2 regions of the Rhodococcus qingshengii JCM 15477 genome follow, and region 1 is predicted to be linked to the other one. Evidence: riboswitches for the same ligand, from Rfam matches in the RefSeq annotation. Region 1 holds a riboswitch; the other holds the start of a gene.
The links. Region 1 has a riboswitch for S-adenosylmethionine ahead of M0639_RS35180 (putative leader peptide). Riboswitches for the same ligand answer to the same signal wherever they lie in the genome.
Positions count from the first base shown of each region.

Region 1 (4,592 bases):
GGACTTACCGGAACCCGACGGACCGAGAATGACGGTCACTTCGCCCTTGCGAACCAGGAGATCAACGCCGGCAAGTACTTCCAAGGCACCGAAAGACTTGTGAATTCCGCGTGCTTCGACGGCGTACACCGAATCTTCGGCCAGTTCTGCGGTCATCGGGTAGCACCTCTCGGAATATCGAGACGCGCATCGCGAATCTCTTCGAACTTCTTGCGCGCCTTCTGTACCGGAGTCAACGGAAGAGCACGAGCGGATCCTCGTGCATAGTGGCGCTCCACGTAGTACTGACCGATCGAGAGCAATGTCGTGAGGATGATGTACCAGATCGTGGCGACCATCAGCAGGGGCACGACTCGTCCGTTGCGGCCGAAGATGACCTGCACCTGGTAGAACAGTTCGGCGATTGCCATGGTGGAGACGATCGACGTTCCCTTGAAGAGTCCGATGACCTCGTTGGCGGCGTTGGGGAGGATCGCCCGCATTGCCTGCGGGAGAACGATCTTGAAGAACTGGCGACTGCGCGGAATGCCGAGCGAGTGAGCAGCTTCGATCTGACCGTGATCCACCGAGATGATTCCGGAGCGAATGATCTCGGCCGAGTATGCAGCCTGGTGCAGCGCCAAACCGATGACTGCTGCGGTGAATCCGCCGATCACACCGCTGACCTGGAAGGTGAAGAACTCGGGCCCGAAAGGTATTCCGAGAGAAAGTGTCTGGTACAGGTAAGTGATGTTGAACCAGAAGAGCAGCTGCACGATGAGTGGAATCGAGCGGAAGGCCCAGATGTAGGTCCAGGCGATCACCTGCAGGACCGGATTCTTCGACAACCGACCGAGCGCCAGGAAGACACCGAGACCGAAACCGAGGATCGTCCCCCACAAGGTCAGTTTGATCGTCATCCACAACGCAGCGAGCACTGATTTCGCGGTGAAGTACTGCGCGAACGTCGGCCAGTCCCAGCCGGGGTTGACGACGAGTCCGTGGATGAACTGAGCAAGCAGGACCAGCACGACCGCACTGATCACCCAGCGCAGCGGGTGCCAGGTGCGAGCGACGACAAGCTCCGAGTCGGGTAGTTGCGACTCGGACACCGACTTTTCGGGGCGGACATCGGTGGGCGCGCTCACGGCGCGCTACCTGACGGAGTGGACATCACGAATAGACCTTTCGGGGAAATGGGAACGCAGCTGTGTCCTCGAGTTGGTGAGCTCGAGTTGCGAAGACGACGAGAGTTCGGTCAGCGACAGTGACACGAAGCGGTGCGGCACAGATCGATGTGACGTCGCTTGTGCGCAGCGTGCGAAGTGGTACCCATGTGATGCCTTCCATCGGTCCTGGCGGTAGCACCCGCTCCCGATCACTCGGGGGGTTGCTGCGACGTCGACGAGCCAGGTCTCTCGGTCGCTCTGGATGGTGAGCAAAGACTAGACGCGAAATGTCGAGTCGTCAAATGTTGTATTTCCCTGCACTGCAAGGGAAATGAAGGGTCCACGATGTTGAAATCGCATTGATTCCAACGGTGTCCGCAGCCGCGTTCGGCGTGTTGAATGGAGCGTTCGAATGAAGACCGGGACCGCCGTCCGGACTGACTTTTCCTCTGCCGTACCGTCTGCGGAGTGAGTGGACTCGACGCTTTCTTCATCTTGTTGGCCGGTATCGGCGCGGGCGCGATCAACGCCGTGGTCGGCAGTGGAACGCTGATCACGTTTCCCACCCTGGTCGCCTTCGGCATGCCGCCCGTGACCGCAACCATGTCCAACGCGGTCGGGCTCGTCGCCGGCGGAGTTTCGGGTACCTGGGGCTACCGACGTGAGCTGTCCGGACAGTGGGATCGACTGAAGTGGCAGATTCCGGCGTCACTCGCCGGGGCACTACTCGGTTCGTGGTTGCTCATGCATCTACCCGAGAAACTGTTCGAGACCATCGTTCCGGTGCTGCTGGTCCTCGCTCTCGCGCTCGTCCTCCTCCAACCACGCATCCAGGCGTGGGCCAAGAAGCGTTCCACCGAAGAAACGACGCTGTCCACCAAGAGGCTGATGCTCCTGACCGCCGGCACTTTTGCAGTCGGCATCTACGGCGGGTACTTCACTGCCGCGCAGGGCATCCTTCTCATCGGTGTGATGGGTGCCATCCTCCCGGAAACCCTCCAGCGCATGAACGGCGCGAAGAACCTGCTGTCGCTGCTCGTCAACATCGTTGCAGCAGGGATGTACATCACTCTGGCATTCGATCAGATCAATTGGGCAGCAGCCGGTTTGATCGCCGTCGGCTCACTCGGTGGTGGCGTTCTCGGTGCCCGCTACGGACGGCGCCTGTCCCCCACTGCACTGCGCTACACGATTGTCGTCGTCGGCCTGATCGGACTGTGGCGCCTTCTCGCTTGACCGCCCACATCGGGCGCCACCCGCACATACTGGAGTAATGACCAGTACAGAAGATCAGACCGGTTGGACCTACCTCATGGACATGGACGGGGTTCTCGTCCACGAGGAGCACTTGATACCTGGAGCGGACACGTTCCTGGCAGAGCTGGCGTCGAACGACATCCCGTACATGGTGCTCACCAACAACTCCATCCGCACCCCGCGTGACCTGCGAGCACGCCTGCTCAATTCGGGACTCGACATCCCGGAGAAGTCGATCTGGACGTCAGCGCTCGCAACCGCGACGTTCCTGGCCAACCAGCGGCCGGGCGGCAGCGCCTACGTGGTCGGCGAATCGGGCCTGACCACTGCCCTGCACGACATCGGTTACGTCCTGACGGACAGCGACCCCGACTACGTCGTCCTCGGCGAGACGCGAACGTACTCCTTCGAGGCAATCACCACCGCCATTCGCCTGGTCGAGCGTGGATCGCGGTTCATCGCCACCAACCCGGACGCCACTGGACCGTCGCGAGACGGCTCGCTGCCGGCCACCGGCTCGGTCGCCGCTCTCATCACCAAGGCGACCGGACGCGATCCCTACTACGTCGGCAAGCCCAACGCCTTGATGATGCGCTCAGCCCTGCGGTCCATCGGCGCTCATTCCGCCAATACGTTGATGATCGGCGACCGCATGGACACCGACATCGTCTGTGGCCTCGAAGCCGGACTGCAGACGATTCTGGTGATGACCGGGATCTCGACCCGCGCGTCGGTAGAGCTCTATCCCTACCGCCCGACCATCGTCCTCGAGTCGGTCGCCGATCTTGTGGGAACAACAACCGATCCATTTCGTAGCAACACAAACAATTGATTCAAATTGCAAAACAAAACCGAAACTCGGTAATTAACTGGTAAAAAACAGCAGATTTGCCAGGTTCCGACTCGTCCGCTTTGTCCAACTGAACAAACCAACGGTTTTATTCGCACCAAACTTACAAACGAGTAGTTAGACGCAGGTCAAAGATCATTTCGACACCGAGTGACAGTTGGACTCCAGTCGTAAAATTGATTTTTCGAAAAGTGGTAACGAATCGTTTGCCGTGTCTGATACTCATGTCTGAATGGCCCCATTTCGGGTCCCAGACATGAAATGAGATTTTCATGAAGAAGCAGACCAAGGGTGCGATCGCTGCTGCGGCGGCCGGTGCCCTCCTCCTCGGCGGTGCCGGCTCGCTCGCAGTCTGGAGCGATTCGGCCGACGTCAGTGGCGGCGGGCCCGTCACGTCCGGCGCCCTCGACCTGAGCTCTTGCGCACCGGTCGGTGGCGGGTGGAACTCCCTCAACCCGACGAAGACCGCGATCACCAACAGCTCGGCTTACCGAATAGTCACCACCGAGAGCATCGAATACACCTGCGACGTCACTGTGACCGCAGTGGGCGATCGTCTCGCGGCTGTTCTGACCGCTGATACGGCCGGAATCGTTCCGGGTGCGAACAGCGCCGAGCTTGCCGCTGCTGTCGTGCCCGTGACGACAATCAAGGACACTGGCGGCAACCCGATTTCGCAGATCACCAAAGCCCAGAACGGAACGATCGTCCACGTCGGAGTCCGGCTGAACTTCAACGAGGTGGCCAATCAGGTCGCGCAGAACCAGTCGCTGAACTTGTCGGCGATGAAGTTGGTCGTCACTCAGACAGCACTGACACCGGCCCCGTAATTTCATGAGGAAAAAGGTCTGGGGAGCGATCGCAGTCGCGGTGGCTGCTGTAGCGGTGTTTGCATCGTCACAGCAGTCGCTCGCGCTGTGGTCCGATTCGGCGAGCGCGAATGGCGGTACGGCGACAGCCGCCAGCGTCAACCTCACGGTTGGTACATCTGCCGGAACCAGTGCGGCGTACACCCTGGCGAACTTGACGACGGCCGCGACGCCCGTTGTCCCGGGAAACACGGTGCAAGCACCGCTCACCGTCAAGAATTCGGGGACTGATCCTCTGCAATGGCGAATGCAGTCGACGACCGCACTTACGGGATTCACGTTGACCACGTACGGAGTCGCCAACGAAGGCGCCTGCCCTGCCGGCGTCAACACCGCGGCTCCGGCAGTGACCCCACTGACGTCCGGATCGATGAATGCATCGCTGCAGTACCCGGTTTCGCCGGCGTACATGCCGAGTCCGCTGGTCTCAGGCGGTACGTACATTCTGTGCTTGCGACTCACGGTAGG
Region 1 is NZ_CP096563.1:1,562,075-1,566,666, reverse strand. Features, by position in the region: gene M0639_RS07215 (amino acid ABC transporter ATP-binding protein) at 1-156, opposite strand, end outside; gene M0639_RS07210 (amino acid ABC transporter permease) at 153-1,127, opposite strand; gene M0639_RS35180 (putative leader peptide) at 1,238-1,315, opposite strand; SAM riboswitch class I at 1,323-1,417, opposite strand; gene M0639_RS07205 (sulfite exporter TauE/SafE family protein) at 1,617-2,384, shown strand; gene M0639_RS07200 (HAD-IIA family hydrolase) at 2,422-3,237, shown strand; gene M0639_RS07195 (alternate-type signal peptide domain-containing protein) at 3,528-4,085, shown strand; gene M0639_RS07190 (hypothetical protein) at 4,090-4,592, shown strand, end outside.

Region 2 (4,592 bases), 2.9 Mb from region 1:
GGCGTCGGGTCGGCCGGCGATATCCAGATCGAGAATCTTGCCGTTCTGTTCACGAAGCCGCAGGCCTTCACCGAGGAAGAAGGCGTCGAACAGACCTCGCTCGGCGGTGAGTACCAACCGCCGAAACGTCTCGAAGTCGATCTGGGATCCGCTCGCGGAATCGGACCAGATGGTGGTGTGGTTGACCCCCTGGAAGAAGACACCGAAGTGAACGTGAGCGTCGGGTCGAGGTACGGCGGAGCGTGATGCAGTCATGGCCGAAATATCCTTAGCGCGAAGTCAAGTCAGGAGGAGTGGGCGAATCGATTTGCGGGCCGCTGCAGACCGAGGTTGCCCCTCAGGGTCGATCCCGGAACCGGGCGTCGCGTCAACCCGGCCTTGGACAGCGTCGGAAGCACGAATTTGGCCAGCACCGGAAGGTCCTCGTCGATCACGAGAGCATGGAAATGAACACCGTCGAGGTGTCCGGCCAATTCCTTCAGAACCACGGCCGCTTCCCCCGGATCTGCAGCCAGGAGCAGTCGGCCGGTGACGACGGCATTCCCGTACGAGTTCAGCTCGGTCCTCCGCTGCGCCGCAGACAGATTCGGCGTATCGAATGCCACATCGACCTCGGCGACCACCAATGACGCGCCCTCATCGCGCGCCTTGGCAGCCGACTGTGCAATGGTCTCCACCGAATCACCCGAAACGAGAACAACATCCGGCTGGCGTGGATCGATTTCGCCGTAGCGGCCGAACACCACCAACTGGCCTTGAGGCGGCCGCGGAACGATTGCCGGCCCCTTCACCGAGAACGTGTCGCCCTCGAAATTGACGTAATGCAGACGATCACGTTCGAGGAAACGCCCACTGAGATAGTCACGAACGACGGCGTCGTCCTCCCACGAGTCCCAGAGATCGGTCACAACGGTGACCGAATCCCGCTGCTCTTGCTGACGCGCCGACTCCGTTGTTACCGGAGCCCTCCCCCACGCCCTCGCCGCGGCATCGTCTTCGACCGGAACAGCAAGCCAGCCGCCACGCCCACGCGAGGAGTAGTCCAACGTCGCCAATTGCGAGGACGTATGAAACGGTTCGGCGTACGTGGTCCCGACGACGGGGACCAGCCCGATCGTGCTGGTTGTCGCCGCCACGTACGACGCCCTAGAGACGGCATCGATGCGGCCGACGACGTCACCACTCGGGGGGAGGATGGAATCGTCGAACGTCGCGAACGTGAAGCCGGCATTCTCGGCAGCCGCGACGCGATCGCGCACGGCTTTGCCCGTGAGCAGCTGGTCCGGGCGGTGTGAGCTTCGGCGCCAGGCAGCGGGGTGAGTGCCCTCGCCGTCCAGTTCGATACCCACGGCAAATACAGTCATGTGTCCTCCATCGGTCCTGGCGGTAGCACCCACACTGCGGTTAGGTAGCGGGTTGCTGCGGCATCATCGAGCCAGGTCTCTCAGCCACTCTGGATGGTGGATGCAATCTATGCGGGCCACGCTGGGCAAGTCAAATCACGCTTGTCGAATCATATTGACCTACAACATATTTCAATACAATCATCCTGATCGAAAGGGTTGCGCAACGCTAGCCGACGTAGACACGAAAGAGCTCCGCCCGACTCGCGCCGGACGGAGCTCTCGGTGTGCGCTGGAACGCTACTTCGCACCCATCCATGCCTGATCGAACAGCATGATGCCGGTTGCAGTCGGAACCACACCGTGCACGTTCTTCTGCCAAGCCCAGAACGACGTGAGCCCGCCGATCGGCGCCGACGGAACCGTCTCGTTCCACAGCGTCTGAATCTTGCCGATGATCGCCAGGGTCGACGAATTGTCCTTGGCTTGTTGTAGATCTGCGATCAGCTGATCCATCGCCGGGTTCGCATATCCAGCAGTATTCGCCATCGAGGTGCTGTTGGTCGTGGAGAACAATCCGAGATCGAGAATCGACTCGTACATTCCGATGCCCGCGTGCGCGAGGTCGAAATCGTGCTTGACGTAGACGTTCTGCACGATGTCGCCGGCGTTGTTGGCCAAGATCAAGTTCACCTCGAACCCGACGGCCTGCAACAGTGACTGCACGGCGAGGCCGATCGCGTGGTCCTTCGGCTCACTGAGAACGACGTAGTCGAGGCTGCCGTCGTACCCGTCTGCCTTCGCCTGATTCAGAAGTTCCTTCGACTTTTCGGGGTCATAGGCAATACCCGGTGTGTCTACATGCCATTGAGACGTCGGACCGAACAACTCCGAGCCCGGCAGTCCCTCACCGTTTTCCACTCGCTGATCGATCAACGTGGTGTCCAGCGCGTAGCCGATAGCCTGACGGACGCGAACATCCGAGCCCGGTCGGCCCTCACGGTTGTTGATAATCTCGGCACTACCGGCATTGAGCACGTCGATGTAGCCGGGGTAGCCAGCGGACTTGGCGGAATTGATCGCCGACGTGAGGCCGCGAATGTAGGCGACATCGAGCTGACCGCTGTTCAATGATTCGAGATTGGCCTGCGGGCCGTTGAGCGCAACCATCCGCAACTTGTCCAGCTTGGGGGCGCCGCCGTAGTAGGACGGGTTGGCCTTGAAGATTCGCTCGACGCTCGGTGTGAAGACATCTTCGGTGAAGGGTCCGGCTCCGACGGCGGTGAACTTGTCGCCCTGCTGCGAACTCGGGGCGACGATCATCCCGTGCCCGAGAGCGAGCATCGACGGAAAACGCATCCACGGCGTCTTCAGCTTGAATTCCACCGTCGTCGGACCGCTTGCCTGCGCCGATTCCACCGAAGCCAGCCACAGTTCGGCGCCATTGCCCTTGCCCGCGTTGTACCGATCGATGCTCGCGATCACGGCGTTGGCGTCGAGGGTGGTGCCGTCACTGAACTTCACACCGTCGCGAAGTTTCAGCGTCCAGGTGGCTCCGTCGTCAGCTGTCTCGAGCGATTCAGCCAACTTGGGCTCGAACTCGCCGCTCGCAGTGTCGTAACTCATCAGGACGTCGTACACAGCAGCGAAGGCCTCACCGCCGGAACCGCCGCGCGCGGCCGTCTTCGTCGGGTCGAGTGAGGGAACGAGCACCTGTACGCCGTACGTCATGGTCCCGCCGGCCACCGCAGTTCCCGGATCAGGCTGCTCGTTGACCATGCCGGTCACGACGTCCGCCGACGCGGTCGTCGTATCGGTCCCGCTGTCGTCACCATTGCTCGAGCAGCCCACCAATAGAACCCCGGTACCGAACAATGCGACGGCGACCCGGCTGACTTTCCCGATGCGCCAAGATCTCGAGTGCGACACGGAGATTCCACCTCACTTTCAGTAGACGCAGCCACGGATCGGCCGCAATCGGCTAATAGTGATGTCCTCTGTGGAGTGACGCCCAGCACGTTCCCGGTGACCGGAAACATTCACGGAGACAAAGGATGCGCATAACTGAGATGATCGGGCCGAGTGGTTGACGGCGACTGACATCCGAATACGAAAAAGCTCCAACCTTATGTTCGAAGAACATGAGATTGGAGCTTGTCGATAAGAATTATGGTGGCCAGGGCCGGGATCGAACCGGCGACCTTCCGCTTTTCAGGCGGACGCTCGTACCAACTGAGCTACCTGGCCGGACGGCACCCGAACCGAATGCCTATCGCATTGCTTTGTTCTCAACCGATTGATTGAGAACAAAGCTTTGCGACCCTGACGGGACTCGAACCCGCGACCTCCGCCGTGACAGGGCGGCGCGCTAACCAACTGCGCCACAGGGCCTTGCTTTTTCCTTGCTGTGAAACCGTACTACATCTTCGAGCCGCTCCCAAACCACTGTCCTGGCCTGGCATTTGTGCATCTCAAAGCGTGTCGTGCGGGTCAAACCATACTGCATCGTTTCGCTTTCGCAAAACGTACCCCCTACGGGATTCGAACCCGCGCTACCGCCTTGAAAGGGCGGCGTCCTAGGCCGCTAGACGAAGGGGGCCCGCCGGATCTCTCCGAACTAGTACCCCAACGGCGTTCCGTTGGGAGCTTGGATAGCTTATGGCACGGCATTCGGAAATCACAAATCGCCTGTTCACGGGCAGAAAAGTGCACTATTCAGTGTCAGGGAACTCGACTTGGGGCCACCCGTCACGATGGAACGTCTCCAACCACTGCGGCGTAGCCATGGCTTCGAGGACTACTTCGAGAGACTCCTCGAACCACTCGCCCAGATCTCCACTGGAGGCAATCAGGTCTGCCATGTACCGCTGACCGGCAAGGCTCGCTGCCAGTACACGCGTGAATTTGTCCGGGTCGGCGTCCTCTCGGAGCAAACCGTCGTCCTTGGCACGCAATGCCAACTCATAGGCGGTCTTTCCCCAGACCTGCCCACCACCGGACTGCACATCCTTGTAGAACTCGGGCTCGATGATCAGCCGGAATTCCGCCTGCACGATTACCTCGGCACGGAAGACCTCGGCAATGTCGAGCACGAGACCGTGCAAAGCGACGAATGGATCGAGGTCTGTTCTCTTGGCCCAACGATCAGTAATTCCAGTGAAGGTTTCGATAGCCGAGGTCAGAACCGCTCGCGCCAACTCTTCCTTGGACTGGAAATGGAAATACATGGCGCCTTTGGTGGCGCGGGAG
Region 2 is NZ_CP096563.1:5,108,757-5,113,348, forward strand. Features, by position in the region: gene M0639_RS23300 (NtaA/DmoA family FMN-dependent monooxygenase) at 1-255, opposite strand, end outside; gene M0639_RS23305 (LLM class flavin-dependent oxidoreductase) at 285-1,364, opposite strand; SAM riboswitch class I at 1,369-1,464, opposite strand; gene M0639_RS23310 (ABC transporter substrate-binding protein) at 1,644-3,272, opposite strand; tRNA gene M0639_RS23315 (tRNA-Phe) at 3,514-3,590, opposite strand; tRNA gene M0639_RS23320 (tRNA-Asp) at 3,661-3,734, opposite strand; tRNA gene M0639_RS23325 (tRNA-Glu) at 3,870-3,942, opposite strand; gene M0639_RS23330 (TetR/AcrR family transcriptional regulator) at 4,055-4,592, opposite strand, start outside.
Region 2: another riboswitch for S-adenosylmethionine. It lies ahead of M0639_RS23305 (LLM class flavin-dependent oxidoreductase); the one in region 1 lies ahead of M0639_RS35180 (putative leader peptide).